Regions from separate parts of the Kitasatospora sp. NBC_00240 genome, predicted to be linked through region 2. Evidence: predicted binding sites of a transcription regulator. Region 2 holds the regulator's gene; each other region holds the start of a gene.

The links. Region 2 encodes HrcA, which represses chaperone genes, less so after heat shock. Its sites were predicted from a motif close to TTNGCACTCNGNNNNNCNGAGTGCNAA; they were not measured.
Region 1: the regulator HrcA is predicted to act here: its motif matches at 1,288-1,314, upstream of OG689_RS18050 (FmdB family zinc ribbon protein).
Region 3: the regulator HrcA is predicted to act here: its motif matches at 2,090-2,116, upstream of groES (co-chaperone GroES).

The regions. Positions count from the first base shown of each region.
Region 1 covers NZ_JAPEMU010000001.1:4,291,915-4,296,209, forward strand. Annotated here, with positions in the region: gene OG689_RS18045 (MFS transporter) at 1-1,088, shown strand, start outside; gene OG689_RS18050 (FmdB family zinc ribbon protein) at 1,338-1,679, shown strand; gene OG689_RS18055 (hypothetical protein) at 2,162-2,617, shown strand; gene OG689_RS18060 (hypothetical protein) at 2,630-2,923, opposite strand; gene OG689_RS18065 (sigma-70 family RNA polymerase sigma factor) at 3,203-4,174, opposite strand.
Region 2 covers NZ_JAPEMU010000001.1:6,491,039-6,495,333, forward strand. Annotated here, with positions in the region: gene OG689_RS27715 (DUF2785 domain-containing protein) at 1-527, opposite strand, end outside; gene OG689_RS27720 (hypothetical protein) at 582-1,166, opposite strand; gene htpX (zinc metalloprotease HtpX) at 1,219-2,139, opposite strand; gene hrcA (heat-inducible transcriptional repressor HrcA) at 2,462-3,484, shown strand; gene dnaJ (molecular chaperone DnaJ) at 3,558-4,295, shown strand, end outside.
Region 3 covers NZ_JAPEMU010000001.1:5,767,625-5,771,919, forward strand. Annotated here, with positions in the region: gene OG689_RS24640 (class I SAM-dependent methyltransferase) at 1-1,035, opposite strand, end outside; gene OG689_RS24645 (hypothetical protein) at 1,064-1,390, opposite strand; gene OG689_RS24650 (hypothetical protein) at 1,465-1,887, opposite strand; gene groES (co-chaperone GroES) at 2,259-2,564, shown strand; gene groL (chaperonin GroEL) at 2,681-4,295, shown strand, end outside.

The sequences.
Region 1 (4,295 bases), 2.2 Mb from region 2:
ACGCCGTCTCGGTCGGTGCGCTGATCGCGCTGGCCCTCGGCCACGCCCCGGTCTGGACGCTCTTCCTCGCCGCCGCCCCGGCCGGCGCCAGCGTGCCGCAGATCGGCGCGATGGTCCGGGCCCGCTGGGTCACCAAGCTGGCCGACTCCTCCCCCGGCACCCTCAACACCGCCTTCGCCTTCGAGTCCGTGACGGACGAGTTCACCTTCGTGGTCGGCCCGGTGCTGGCCACCGCCGTCGCCACCGGGGTCACCCCCGCCGCCGGACTCGTCGCCGAAGCCACCCTGACCGTCCTCGGCGGGCTCGCCTTCGCCGCGCAGCGCGGCACCGCGCCGGCCCGCCACCCGCAGGTGGCCGGCGCCCGGCGGGTCTCCGCGCTCGCCTCGCCCGGGGTCCGGCTGCTGGCCGGTGCGTTCCTCGGCGTCGGCACCGTCTTCGGCGCCATGCAGGTCTCGGTGACCGCCTTCGCCGAGGCCGCCGGACGCCCCGGCGCCAGCGGCATCGTGTACGGCGTCTTCGCCGGCGGCTCGATGCTGGCCGGCGTGCTCTACGGCATGGTCGCCTGGCGCAGCTCGGCCCGCCGGCGGATGCTCGGCAGCTACGCGCTGCTGGTCCTCGGCTGCTCCACCCTCTGGGCGATGCCCAACCTGACCGCTCTCGCGCTCGCCGGGCTGGTCTGCGGACTCGCCATCGCCCCGACCCTGATCACCGGCTACACGCTGGTCGAGACCCTCGTCCCGGACGGTGCCAAGACCGAGGCCTTCACCTGGCTGACCGGCGCGATCGGCCTCGGCCTCGCCGCCGGCTCGACCGTCGCGGGCCGGCTGATCGACGGCCACGGCCCGTCGGCCGGGTTCCTGGTGCCGGTGGCCGGCGCCGGCCTCGGACTGCTGGCCCTGGCCCTGCTGCGGCGGCTGCTCGTCGCGCCGACGGCGGGCGCGGCGCGCACCGCCGTACCCTCGGAGGCTGCGGACGTGCTCGTCCCCTCGACCTTCGCGGGTGCGGGCGCGGCGGGCTCCGGCACGCCGGTCCGAACCCTGGCGAAGAGCGGTGCCACGGCGCAGCTGGTGGGGGCCGCGAAGGGCTGAGGCCGGGCCGGGCGGACACGCCGGGACGCGGCTGTCGGAGCGGTCGCCGCAGCGGCGGCCGACCGGCCTCGCGCGGCGACGGCTCGGGGTCGGGCGATCGTCCGTACCCGCCCGTCCGGCCGTCCGGGCCCGCCGGTGGGGGTATCTCACACCTGCGGCGCTGGACTGATCAGGCGGAATGCCGCATCATTGACCGTCGTTAGCACTCATCAGGCGAGAGTGCCAGGGGGAAGTGCAGGAGGAAGTCAAGTGCCCACGTACCAGTACCAGTGCACCGAGTGCGGCAACGGCCTGGAGGCGGTGCAGAAGTTCACCGACGACGCGCTGACCACGTGCCCCGACTGCCAGGGACGGCTCCGCAAGGTCTTCTCGGCCGTGGGTGTGGTCTTCAAGGGCTCCGGCTTCTACCGGACGGACAGCCGCTCGTCCTCCAGCAGCTCGGTCGGCGGGGCTTCGTCCGCCGCCACCGCCGGCAGCGGCTCGTCCACGGGTGGCTCGTCCACCAGCGGCTCCTCCACCGGTGGCTCCAGCACCTCCACGACCCCGGCTCCGGCCGCGGCCAAGTCGACCGGCAGCGCCTCGGCGAGCTGAACCGGGCGGCCGGCAGCGCCGCTCGCGCGCCGGTCAGGACCGGAACGGACTTCGAAGGGCCTGGTGTCACCGCTCTGTGCGGTGGCACCAGGCCTTTCGCATGACCGCCTCCGGGGTCGGCCGCCGGGGATGCCGGTGGCCTTGGGTACCGGTGGCCTTGGGAACGGGTCGGGCGTCTGGTGGTGGCCTTGGGAACCGGTCGGGCGTCTGGTGGTGGCCCTGGGTACCGGTCAGGCGTCTCGTGGCCCTGGGACCGGTCGCGGCTCTGACTCTCACCCTTGCGGGTGAACGAAGTTATCCACAGCCCCGGGTTGTCCACAGGAAACCGGACGGGGATTCCGCCACCGGCCCGGTGGTCGCAGGCTGAGCACGCACCACCGGCCCGACGCCGGTGAGCGCGGTACCGGCCCGCCGCCGGCAGGTCCGGCCGCGCCGCTCCCAGCCCCCACCCGAGTAGCTCCCCACCCGAGGCGGTGCCCGTCATGACCCACCCCACCCGGCCCCTGCTCCCGTCCACCTGCGCCCGCCCGGTGTCCCCGCCCGCGTACGGCCAGCCGCCGGCCCCGCCCGCGTACGCCCGGCCCGTCGCGCCGCCATCCTGCGCCGTGCCGGCGGCGTCGCCCGGCGGCGCGCGGCACCGGGCCTCCGCCCGGCGTACCGTCCCGGCCGCCGCGCCCGCGGTGCCGCCGCGCCGGGCGGTGCCGGAGTTCGCACCCATCCGGCGCGGCGGGAGCGGGCGGCACCGGCTCCAGCAGGCCGTACGCCACCGGCCGGGCGTGCTCGCCGCCGGCCTGCTCGCCGCCGCCACGGCACTCGCCGCCGGACCACTGCGCCCGGGCCCGCCACCTCCCGCTGCCGCCTCGACCGCGGCAGCCGCTCACGAGCCGGCCGCGGCGCCGCGCTGCACGCCTGGCGGGGGAGCACCACAGACCCCTTGAGCCGGCCAGGGCTCAGCCGCCGTGGTGCGGGGGCCGCTGACTGAGGTACCAGTCCAGGCCCCGTCCGGCGCTCTCGCCGGCTCCCGGCCGCTCACCCCAACCACGATCGGTATCGTCCCCGGACTGCTGCTCCAACGGGTCACCGAAGACCAGCTTGGCCTTGCCCGCCACGACCGACCCCCGGCCCGCCGCCTCGGCGGCCTCCGACCCGCCCACGACCGTCACCGCCTCCGCGCGACCGGACGCGGACCGATCCGCCCCGTCCTGCTCCCCGTCACCGGGCCGACCCGGATGCTGCTCGCCCATCGCCCTACCTCCAGCCGTTGCGACCGGCCCGACCGCTCGGGCCGATCCGTCACCAGCCTACGAGCCGCGCCGCCCGGCCCGGACCTCCTTCGACCCCGCCCGCCCCCCAGCAGCCCGCCCACCCCGAAAATCCACCCGCTCCGATCCACCTGCCCTGACCCGCCCCGTCCGCCGGTACTCCCGCACGCTGTCCGCGCTCGACCGCGCCCACGCACGCCGGAACCCCGGCGTGGGCTTACGCCCGCACCGGGGTCCGTACGGCTCGTCCGGCCGTGAAGGTCAGGCGGCCTCGAAGCCCGCGTGGTCGGCGATCTTCTTCAGCTCGGCCAGCGCGTGCTTCTCGATCTGCCGGATCCGCTCGCGGGTGAGCCCGTGCTGCTTGCCGACCTCGGTGAGGGTCCGCTCGCGGCCGTCCTCCATGCCGTAGCGGGACCGGATGATCGACGCGGTGCGGTCGTCCAGGCGCCCGATCAGACCGTCCAGCTCCTCACGGCGGAGCATCACCATCACCGCATCCTCGGGCGAGGTCGCGCCGGTGTCCTCGACGAGGTCGCCGAACTGGGTCTCGCCCTCGTCGTCGACGGACATGTTCAGACTGACCGGGTCGCGCGCCCAGTCGAGCACGTCCTTGATCCGGGTCTCGGTGGTGTCGAGCTCCGCGGCGATCTCGGACGGCTCGGGCTCACGGCCCAGCTCCTTGGCCTTCTCGCGCTGCACCCGGCGGATCCGGCCGAGCTCCTCGACCAGGTGCACGGGCAGCCGGATGGTGCGGGACTGGTCGGCGATCGAGCGGGTGATCGCCTGCCGGATCCACCACGTCGCATAGGTGGAGAACTTGAAGCCCTTGGCGTAGTCGAACTTCTCGACCGCCCTGACCAGGCCGGCGTTGCCCTCCTGGATCAGGTCGAGCAGGGGCAGGCCACTGCGGGGGTAGCGCCGGGCCACCGCCACGACCAGCCGGAGATTGGAGCGGATGAAGACGTCCTTGGCGCGTTCCGCGTCCTCGGCTATCGCCTCCAGCTCCTCGCGCTCGGCGCCCTCGGGGAGCGTGCCCTGCTCCAGCAGGTGCTGGGCGTAGACGCCGGCCTCGATCCGCAGCGACAGCTCGACCTCCTCGGCGGCATCGAGCAGGGGCGTCCTGGCGATCTCGTCGAGGTACATCCCGACCAGGTCACGGTCGGCTTCGAAGTTGGTCGGGCGGGCCGCGCGAGTCCGGTCGGCCCTGTCGCGAACGACGGCACGGGTGGCCATGCTTGCTCCCTTGCTGATGTTGCCGAGGTCTGCCTGCCTGCCCGCAAGGGCAAGAATGCGGGCCCTCTTCGGGGCTCACACGTAACGATCCAACGCACAGAATCCGGACAACATTCCCATG
Region 2 (4,295 bases):
AGGGCCAGCGCCCGGGCGAGCCGGTCGTCCTCCTGTGCGTCCCACACGTGGGTGGCGGGGGTCAGCAGACGGGCCGCGCCGAGGTCGAGCAGCGGCGCCGGCGCGACCTGCGGGTGGCGTCCGAGGGCGCCCAGCAGGTCGGCGCCGTGGGCCACCGCGTGCAGCCAGCCGAGCGCCGGGTCGTAGCCGCGCAGGTCCGCCTCGGCGGGGTACCAGTCGGCGAACGCCGTGACCCAACGGGCCTCGTGGTCGCCGTTCCTGACGAGGTCGGCGAGGACCAGCGCGGCGAAGCTCCGGGCCTGGATCTCCGGGTCGGTCAGCCGCGCGGCCATCGTGTCGCCCAGGCCGCGTCGCAGCTCCGGGTCCAGTCCGGGGGTCCGGCGGGCCAGCAGGGTGTACGCCTGCTCGTCGCGGAGCGCCGGGTCGGGCGAGCGCAGGGCCTCGACGAGTCCGGCGACCAGCGCGGCCGGGGAGCCGTCGGCGGGCCGGGCCGTGCCGTGGTCCATGATCTGCTGCCAGTCGGTCATGACCGGCAACGGTAGGGCCCGGACGGCGCCGGTACCAGGGGATTCCGGGACGGCTCAGAGCCCCGGCGCACCCCAGACCGGGAACCAGCGGGAGAGGTCCGACTCGACCCGTAGGTCGTTGCCGAGCATCGCCTTGATCTGCAGCTCCAGCGGGCTGTTGCGCCGCTCGCCCCCGCCGGGCATCGGCGCGAAGGGGTAGAAGGTGCCGCGCTTGTACAGGTACACCAGAGCCAGGGACTGCCCGGCGGTGTCGCGGAAGGCCACCAGGGAGCAGAGCAGTTGCGGGCCGAAGCCGTTCGCCTCCAGCTCGCTGTTGACCGCGTGCAGGTCGTTGACCAGCTCCGGCAGTTCCTCGGGTGAGTGCCGGGCCAGCAGCCAGGAGTAGCCGTAGCCGTCCTGGCTCGCCTCCACGGGGACGCCGCCGCGGTCGGTGTCGGCGTCCAGCAGTGCGCGGACCTGGCGCTCCACCTCGCCGAAGGCGCCGCCCTCGACCGCCGCGAAGCAGACCGAGCCGAGGCCGGTGGGCCGGAAGTCGGTGGCGGCCTCCAGGGTCAGCGCGGCCGACGGTACGCCGAAGAGCTGGTCGAGGTCGGGCCGGACCGGCTTGCTGCGGCCGAACAGGGTGTCCAGGAATCCCATGGGGCTGCTCCACGGTCGATGGGCGGGCTGGGAGGCGTCGTCCCGGGGCCGGTCACCGGTTGAGGTCGGTCGAGATCCGCGCGAGCTGTTCCAGCCGCTTCTCCAGCGACGGGTGGGTGGAGAACAGCTGGGTGGCGGCCTCCCGGGCGCTCAGCGCGGGGGCGAAGTAGAAGGCGTTGTACGGCTGCGCCTGGCGCAGGTCCCTGGTGGGGATGGCGGCGATCTGGCCGGTCACCTTGGTCAGGGCGGAGGCCAGCGCGCTGGGGCGGCCGGTCAGCTGGGCGGCGGCCCGGTCGGCGGCCAGTTCGCGGTAGCGGGACAGCAGCCGGGTCAGCAGGAAGCTGATCGCGTACACGACCATCGAGACCAGCGGGATGATCAGCATCGCGATGGCGGCGTTCTGGTCGTTGCTGTTGCGGTTGCCGCCCATCAGCCCGCTGTACATGGCCATCCGGGTCATCGCGCCGGCCAGCACGCCGAGGAATCCGGCGACCGTCATGACCGCGACGTCCCGGTGGGCGACGTGCGAGAGTTCGTGGGCGAGGACGCCCTCCAGCTCCTCCGGCTCCAGCCGGCGCAGCAGGCCGGTGGTGACGCAGACCACGGACTTCTCGGGTTTGCGGCCGGTGGCGAAGGCGTTCGGCATGTCGTTCTGCGAGACCGCGACCCTGGGTTTGGGCATGTCGGCGAGCGCGCAGAGCCGGTCAATGGTGCCGTGCAGCTGGGGGTACTGCTCGGGGGTGACCTCGTGGGCGCCCATCGCCCGTTCGGTGATCTTGTCGCTGAACCAGAACTGGGCGACGAACAGGCCGCCCGAGATCAGCACGATGATCGGCCAGGCCCCGCGCAGCAGCACGATGAGCAGACCGGTGAAGCCCACGTACAGGAGGCCGATCACGAACATGGTGGCGACCATCCGGCCGGTCAGTCCACGGTCGGGCGCGAAACGGGTGTGCTGGCCTGAGGTCGACATCGCTGCTCCTCGCATTCGCCGGTTGCCTTCGATGCTGCCACCTGGCGGGGCGAGCGGCATCACCCCGCGCGGGGCGGTGCGTGCAGGATCACCACCGACGGGCCGTTCCTGCCGTCGAGCCCGGGCCTTACACTGGCAGGTACGGTTCTGGCACTCGACTGTCCTGAGTGCCAGGCGGCCCACAGCGGGTGATCCACCGGGTGACCCAGACCGAGTCATAACGGACAACGTGCGAAGACGGAGGTGCGTGCCCATGGCCAACGAGCGCAGGGCGGACGATCGCAAGTCCGACACCAGGCACCTCGACGGCAGGCAGCTCGACGTGCGTCCGCTGGACGACCGCAAGCTCGCGGTGCTGCGCGCGATCGTCCAGGACTACGTCGGCACCGAGGAGCCGGTCGGCTCCAAGGCCCTGGTCGAGCGGCACAGTCTCGGGGTCTCCCCGGCGACCGTGCGCAACGACATGGCGGCCCTGGAGGAGGACGGCTACATCCAGCAGCCGCACACCAGTGCCGGACGGATCCCCACCGACAAGGGCTACCGGCTCTTCGTCGACCGCCTCGCCGAGGTGAAGCCGATGACCGCGCCCGAGCGGCGTGCGATCCGGCACTTCCTGGACGGCGCGGTGGACCTGGACGACGTGGTCGCCCGTACGGTCCGGCTGCTCGCGCAGCTGACCCGGCAGGTCGCCGTCGTGCAGTACCCCTCGCTCTCACGTTCGACCGTGCGGCACATCGAGCTGGTCGCCCTGGCGCCGGCGAAGGTGATGCTCGTCCTGATCACCAACACCGGCCGGGTCGAGCAGCGGATGGTCGACTGCCCGGGCACGGTCGGCGAGACCGTCCTGGCGGACCTGCGGGCCCGGATCAACGCCCGGGCCGTCGGGCAGCGGCTGCCGGACGTCCCCGAGCTGCTGGAGGCCCTGCCGGCGGCCTTCGAAGCGCCCGACCGCCCGACCGTCACCACCGTGCTGGCGACCCTCTTCGAGGCGCTCGCCGAGCAGAACGAGGAGCGGATCATGCTGGCCGGCACGGCCAACCTGACCCGCTTCGGGCACGACTTCCCGCTCACCATCCAGCCGGTGCTGGAGGCCCTGGAGGAGCAGGTCGTCCTGCTCCGCCTGCTGGGTGAGACCGGCGACGCCGGGATGATGGTCCGGATCGGCCGGGAGAACGCGTACGAAGGGCTCAATTCCACCTCGGTCGTCTCGGTCGGTTACGGTTCGGGCGACGAGAGTGTGGCGAAGCTGGGCGTGATCGGTCCGACTCGGATGGACTACCCGGGCACAATGGGGGCGGTGCGAGCGGTGGCACGGTACGTGGGCCAGATCCTGGCCGAGTCGTAGAACAGCGCCGTTGGACCTCCAACGGTGACAACCAGTCGCAGCACTTCTAGAGGCGGAACAAGCGGAGCATTTGGTGGCCACGGACTACTACGCGGTACTCGGCGTCCGACGGGATGCGGGGCAGGACGAGATCAAGAAGGCGTTCCGGCGCCTTGCCCGTGAACTGCACCCGGACGTCAACCCGGACCCGAAGACGCAGGAGCGGTTCAAGGAGATCAACGCCGCCTACGAGGTGCTCTCGGACCCGGCCAAGCGCCAGGTCTACGACCTCGGCGGCGACCCCCTCTCCCCGAACGGCGGCGGCGCGGGCGGGTTCGGCGCGGGCGCGGCCGGATTCGGCTTCTCCGACATCATGGACGCGTTCTTCGGCGCCGCATCCGGCCAGCGCGGGCCCCGCTCGCGCACCCGGCGCGGCCAGGACGCGATGATCCGGCTGGAGATCACCCTGGAGGAGGCCGCTTTCGGCACCACCAAGGAACTCCAGGTCGACACCGCCGTCACCTGCACCACCTGTTCCGGCGAGGGGGCGGCCCCCGGCACCTCCGCGCAGACCTGTGACATGTGTCGCGGCAAGGGCGAGGTCTCCCAGGTCACCCGGTCCTTCCTGGGCCAGGTCATGACCTCCCGCCCGTGCCCGCAGTGCCAGGGCTTCGGCACCGTCGTGCCCACTCCCTGCCCGGAGTGCGCGGGCGACGGCCGGGTCCGCGCCCGCCGGACGCTCACCGTCAAGATCCCGGCCGGGGTCGACAACGGCACCCGGATCCAGCTGGCCGGCGAGGGCGAGGTCGGCCCCGGTGGCGGCCCCGCCGGC
Region 3 (4,295 bases), 720 kb from region 2:
GATCACCACGGTGCCGACCCCGCGTTCGCGCAACAGCGCCTTGAGCTTCTTCACGTTGAACGGCAGGACGTCGGTGAGTTCGTAGGCGTGCGCGTACGGGGTGGCCACCAGGTGGTCCGAGGTCAGGTACGCGATCATCGGGTCGATCAGCCGGCCGTCCACCTGCCCGGCGACCTCGGCGACCAGGTGCGCGCGGATCACCGCGCCGTCCGGCTCGTACAGGTAGCGCCCGACCGGCCCGGCCTGCGGGTCCGGCAGGGTGCCGCCGGCCAGCGTGCGGTCGTGCGGCAGCAGGGTCGCCCGGTGCGGGTGCCCGGCCCGGGTGCCGAACCAGAGCACCGCCTCCTTCACGTCGCCGTGGTCGGAGACCCACTCGGCCTCGGCGTCCTCGGGGACCAGGTCGTGCGGGATGCCCGGGGCGATCTTCAGCGCGCCGAACGGGGTGCGCCGGGCCGCCTCGATCGCCCAGGACAGCGGCGGCGAGTACGCCTCGGGGTCGAACACCCTGCCCTTGGTGGTCCGCCGCGCGGGGTCGGTGAACACCGCGTCGTAGCCCGTCACGTCCACCTCGGTGACGTCCGCGCAGCGCACCTCGATCAGTTCGGCCAGGCCCAGCGCCGCCGCGTTCGCCCGGGCCGCCGCGCAGGCCGCGGGGTCGCGGTCGACCGCGAGCACGAAGATCCCCTGCCGGGCCAGCGCCACCGCGTCCCCGCCGATCCCGCAGCACAGGTCGGCCAGCCGCCGGACGCCCAGCTCGGCGAACCGCTTCGCCCGCCACTCGGCCACGCTGCGCCGGGTGGACTGCTCGACGCCGTTCGGCGTGAAGTACATCAGGTCCGCGTCGTCGCCGAACTTGGCCCGCGCCCGCTGCCGCAGCCGGGCCTGGCCCAGCGCGGCGGAGACCAGCTCCGCCGGGTGGTCACGGCGCAGCCGGGTGGCCAGCGCCAGTTCGTCGCCGGGCGTGTACGCGCGCAGCTCGGCGAGCAGCGACTGCCCCTCGGGGGTCAGCAGGGCCTGCAGGTTCTCGGTCTCCACCCGCCCATTCTCGCCGCTCGGGGCGGGCTCAGGCGGCGATCAGGGCGGCGAGCGGCAGGAACGGCAGCAGGGCGGCGGCCACCGGCAGCGCCCGGTACCCGCGCCGCCAGGTGCGGACGGCCAGCACGAGCGGCGGTCCGGTGACGGCGAGCAGGCCGGTCAGCAGGACGAGCAGCCCGAGCAGTTCCTGGCCGCCCGCCTCCAGCCGGAACAGGGCGAGCAGGGACAGCGCGCCGAGCGCGCCGGTGAGCGGCGTTCCGAGGGCCAGCAGCAGGAGGGCCGCCAGCAGGTCGCGGCCCGGCGGGTGCGGCCGGTGGGCGGTGCGGCCGCGGTCCGGCGGCGTGGTCCTGGTCATCGTCCGGCTCCTCGGCTCGACGGGTGAGGCGGGTGGGTTTCCTCGCGGGGCGGGGCGGGGCGGGGCGGGCCGGCTCAGCGCAGGGAGAGCACGATCAGTGCCGCGACCGGCAGCAGGAGCCCGGCCACCGGGAGCACCCGGTAGCCGGCCCGGCCGGACCGGACCGCCAGCAGGATCGGCGCGGTGAGGAGGAGGACGACGCCGAGCACCAGGACCAGCACGGCCAGCTCGCCCCCGCCGCTCTGGCCCGCGCCGAAGGCCAGCGCGAAGGCGAGGTAGCCGATCCCGGCGAGCAGCAGGGCTTCCAGCGGCAGCACGAGGAGGGTCAGCAGAAGGTCGCTGCCCAGCGGGCGGGGGGTCAGGGCAGTGCCGGAGGAATCGGTGCCGGACGGATCGACGACGGCGGCGGTGTCGGCGGTGTCGGCGGTGTCGGAGGTGGCGGCGGTGTCGGCGGCACCGGACGGGGCGGCGGACGGGGCGCTGGACGCGGTGGTCATGGACGGAGTCTGCGGCCCGGGACGGGACCGGCACATGAGTACGGCTACTCAACCCCGCCGGTCGCTGCGGTGGCGGGGATGAGTGCGCCGGCGGGGGTGACCGGGGGATGCCCGGGGGTGCGCCGCACCGCCGCCGTGCAGGAAGTCCGCACCCGGCCGATCCGTACACGCTTGCGACTGCGGGAATCTCCCGGCCGCGCCGTTGGCACTCTGGTTGACTGAGTGCTAACCGCGGCCTATGGTCAGTCCTGGCACTCCCCACCGGGTGAGTGCTAACACGGTGAAGCGTGTCTGACCCCCGCGACGGCAGGCACGCAGGCATCACAACTACCTGTTAGACAACCCCGTAATCTCCGAAGGGGAGCTCGGACGTGACCACCAGCAGCAAGGTTGCCATCAAGCCGCTCGAGGACCGCATCGTGGTCCAGCCGCTCGACGCCGAGACCACCACGGCCTCCGGCCTGGTTATCCCGGACACCGCCAAGGAGAAGCCCCAGGAGGGCGTCGTCCTGGCCGTCGGCCCGGGTCGCTTCGAGGACGGCCAGCGTCTTCCGCTCGACCTCGCCGTGGGCGACATCGTCCTGTACTCGAAGTACGGCGGCACCGAGGTGAAGTACAAGGGCGAGGAGTACCTCGTCCTCTCGGCCCGCGACGTCCTCGCGGTCATCGAGAAGTAAGACCTCACGGGCCCGCGGGCCCGTATCCGCCCGCCCCGGATCCGTGTCTTCACCGACAGGGGCCCGGGGCGCGGCTGTTGGCTCACGTATTCAGTAACCCTGAGGGAAACGGGAACATGCCGAAGATTCTGCAGTTCGACGAGGACGCCCGCCGCTCGCTGGAGCGCGGCGTGAACAAGCTGGCCGACACCGTCAAGGTGACCATCGGTCCCAAGGGCCGCAACGTCGTCATCGACAAGAAGTTCGGCGCCCCGACCATCACCAACGACGGTGTCACCATCGCCCGCGAGGTCGAGCTCGACGACCCGTACGAGAACCTTGGCGCGCAGCTCGTCAAGGAGGTCGCCACCAAGACCAACGACGTCGCGGGTGACGGCACCACCACCGCCACCGTGCTGGCCCAGGCCCTGGTCAACGAGGGTCTGCGCAACGTCGCCGCGGGCGCCGGCCCGGCCGCCCTCAAGAAGGGCATCGACAAGGCCGTCGCGGCCGTGTCGGAGCACCTCCTCTCGATCGCCCGCGAGGTCGACGGCAAGGACGACATCGCCGCCGTCGCCGGTCTCTCGGCGCAGGACTCGCAGGTCGGCGAGCTCATCGCCGAGGCGATCGACAAGGTCGGCAAGGACGGTGTCATCACCGTCGAGGAGTCGAACACCTTCGGCGTGGAGCTCGACTTCACCGAGGGCATGCAGTTCGACAAGGGCTACCTGTCGCCGTACTTCGTCACCGACGCCGAGCGTCAGGAAGCGGTCCTCGAGGACCCGTACATCCTGATCAACCAGGGCAAGATCTCCTCCATCCAGGAGCTGCTCCCGCTGCTCGAGAAGATCCTGCAGGGCGGCGCCTCCAAGCCGCTGCTGATCATCGCCGAGGACGTCGACGGCGAGGCGCTGTCCACCCTCGTGGTGAACAAGATCCGTGGCACCTTCAACGCGGTGGCCGTCAAGGCCCCGGGCTTCGGTGACCGCCGCAAGGCCATCCTGGGCGACCTGGCCACCCTGACCGGTGCCACCGTCATCTCCGAGGAGGTCGGTCTCAAGCTCGACCAGGCCGGCCTGGAGGTGCTGGGCACCGCCCGCCGCGTGACCATCACCAAGGACGACACCACGGTCGTCGACGGTGCCGGTGACAGCGAGGCCGTCGCCGGCCGCGTCGCCCAGATCAAGGCCGAGATCGCCAACACCGACTCGGACTGGGACCGCGAGAAGCTGCAGGAGCGCCTGGCCAAGCTGGCCGGCGGCGTCTGCGTGATCAAGGTCGGCGCCGCCACCGAGGTGGAGCTCAAGGAGCGCAAGCACCGCCTGGAGGACGCCATCTCGGCGACCCGTGCCGCGGTCGAGGAGGGCATCGTCGCCGGTGGCGGCGCCTCTCTCGTGCACGCGCAGAAGGTGCTCGACGGCAGCCTGGGCCTGTCCGGCGACGAGGCGACCGGTGTCGCGGTCGTCCGCAAGGCGCTCGCCGAGCCGCTGCGCTGGATCGCCCAGAACGCCGGCCTCGAGGGCTACGTCATCACCCACAAGGTGGCCGAGCTGGAGGCGGGCTTCGGCTACAACGCCGCCACCGGCGAGTACGGCGACCTGCTGAAGGCCGGCGTCATCGACCCGGTCAAGGTCACCCGCTCCGCGCTGGAGAACGCCGCCTCGATCGCCTCGCTGCTGCTCACCACCGAGACCCTCGTGGTGGAGAAGCCGGCCGACGAGGAGGCCGGCGCCGGTCACTCGCACGGCGGCC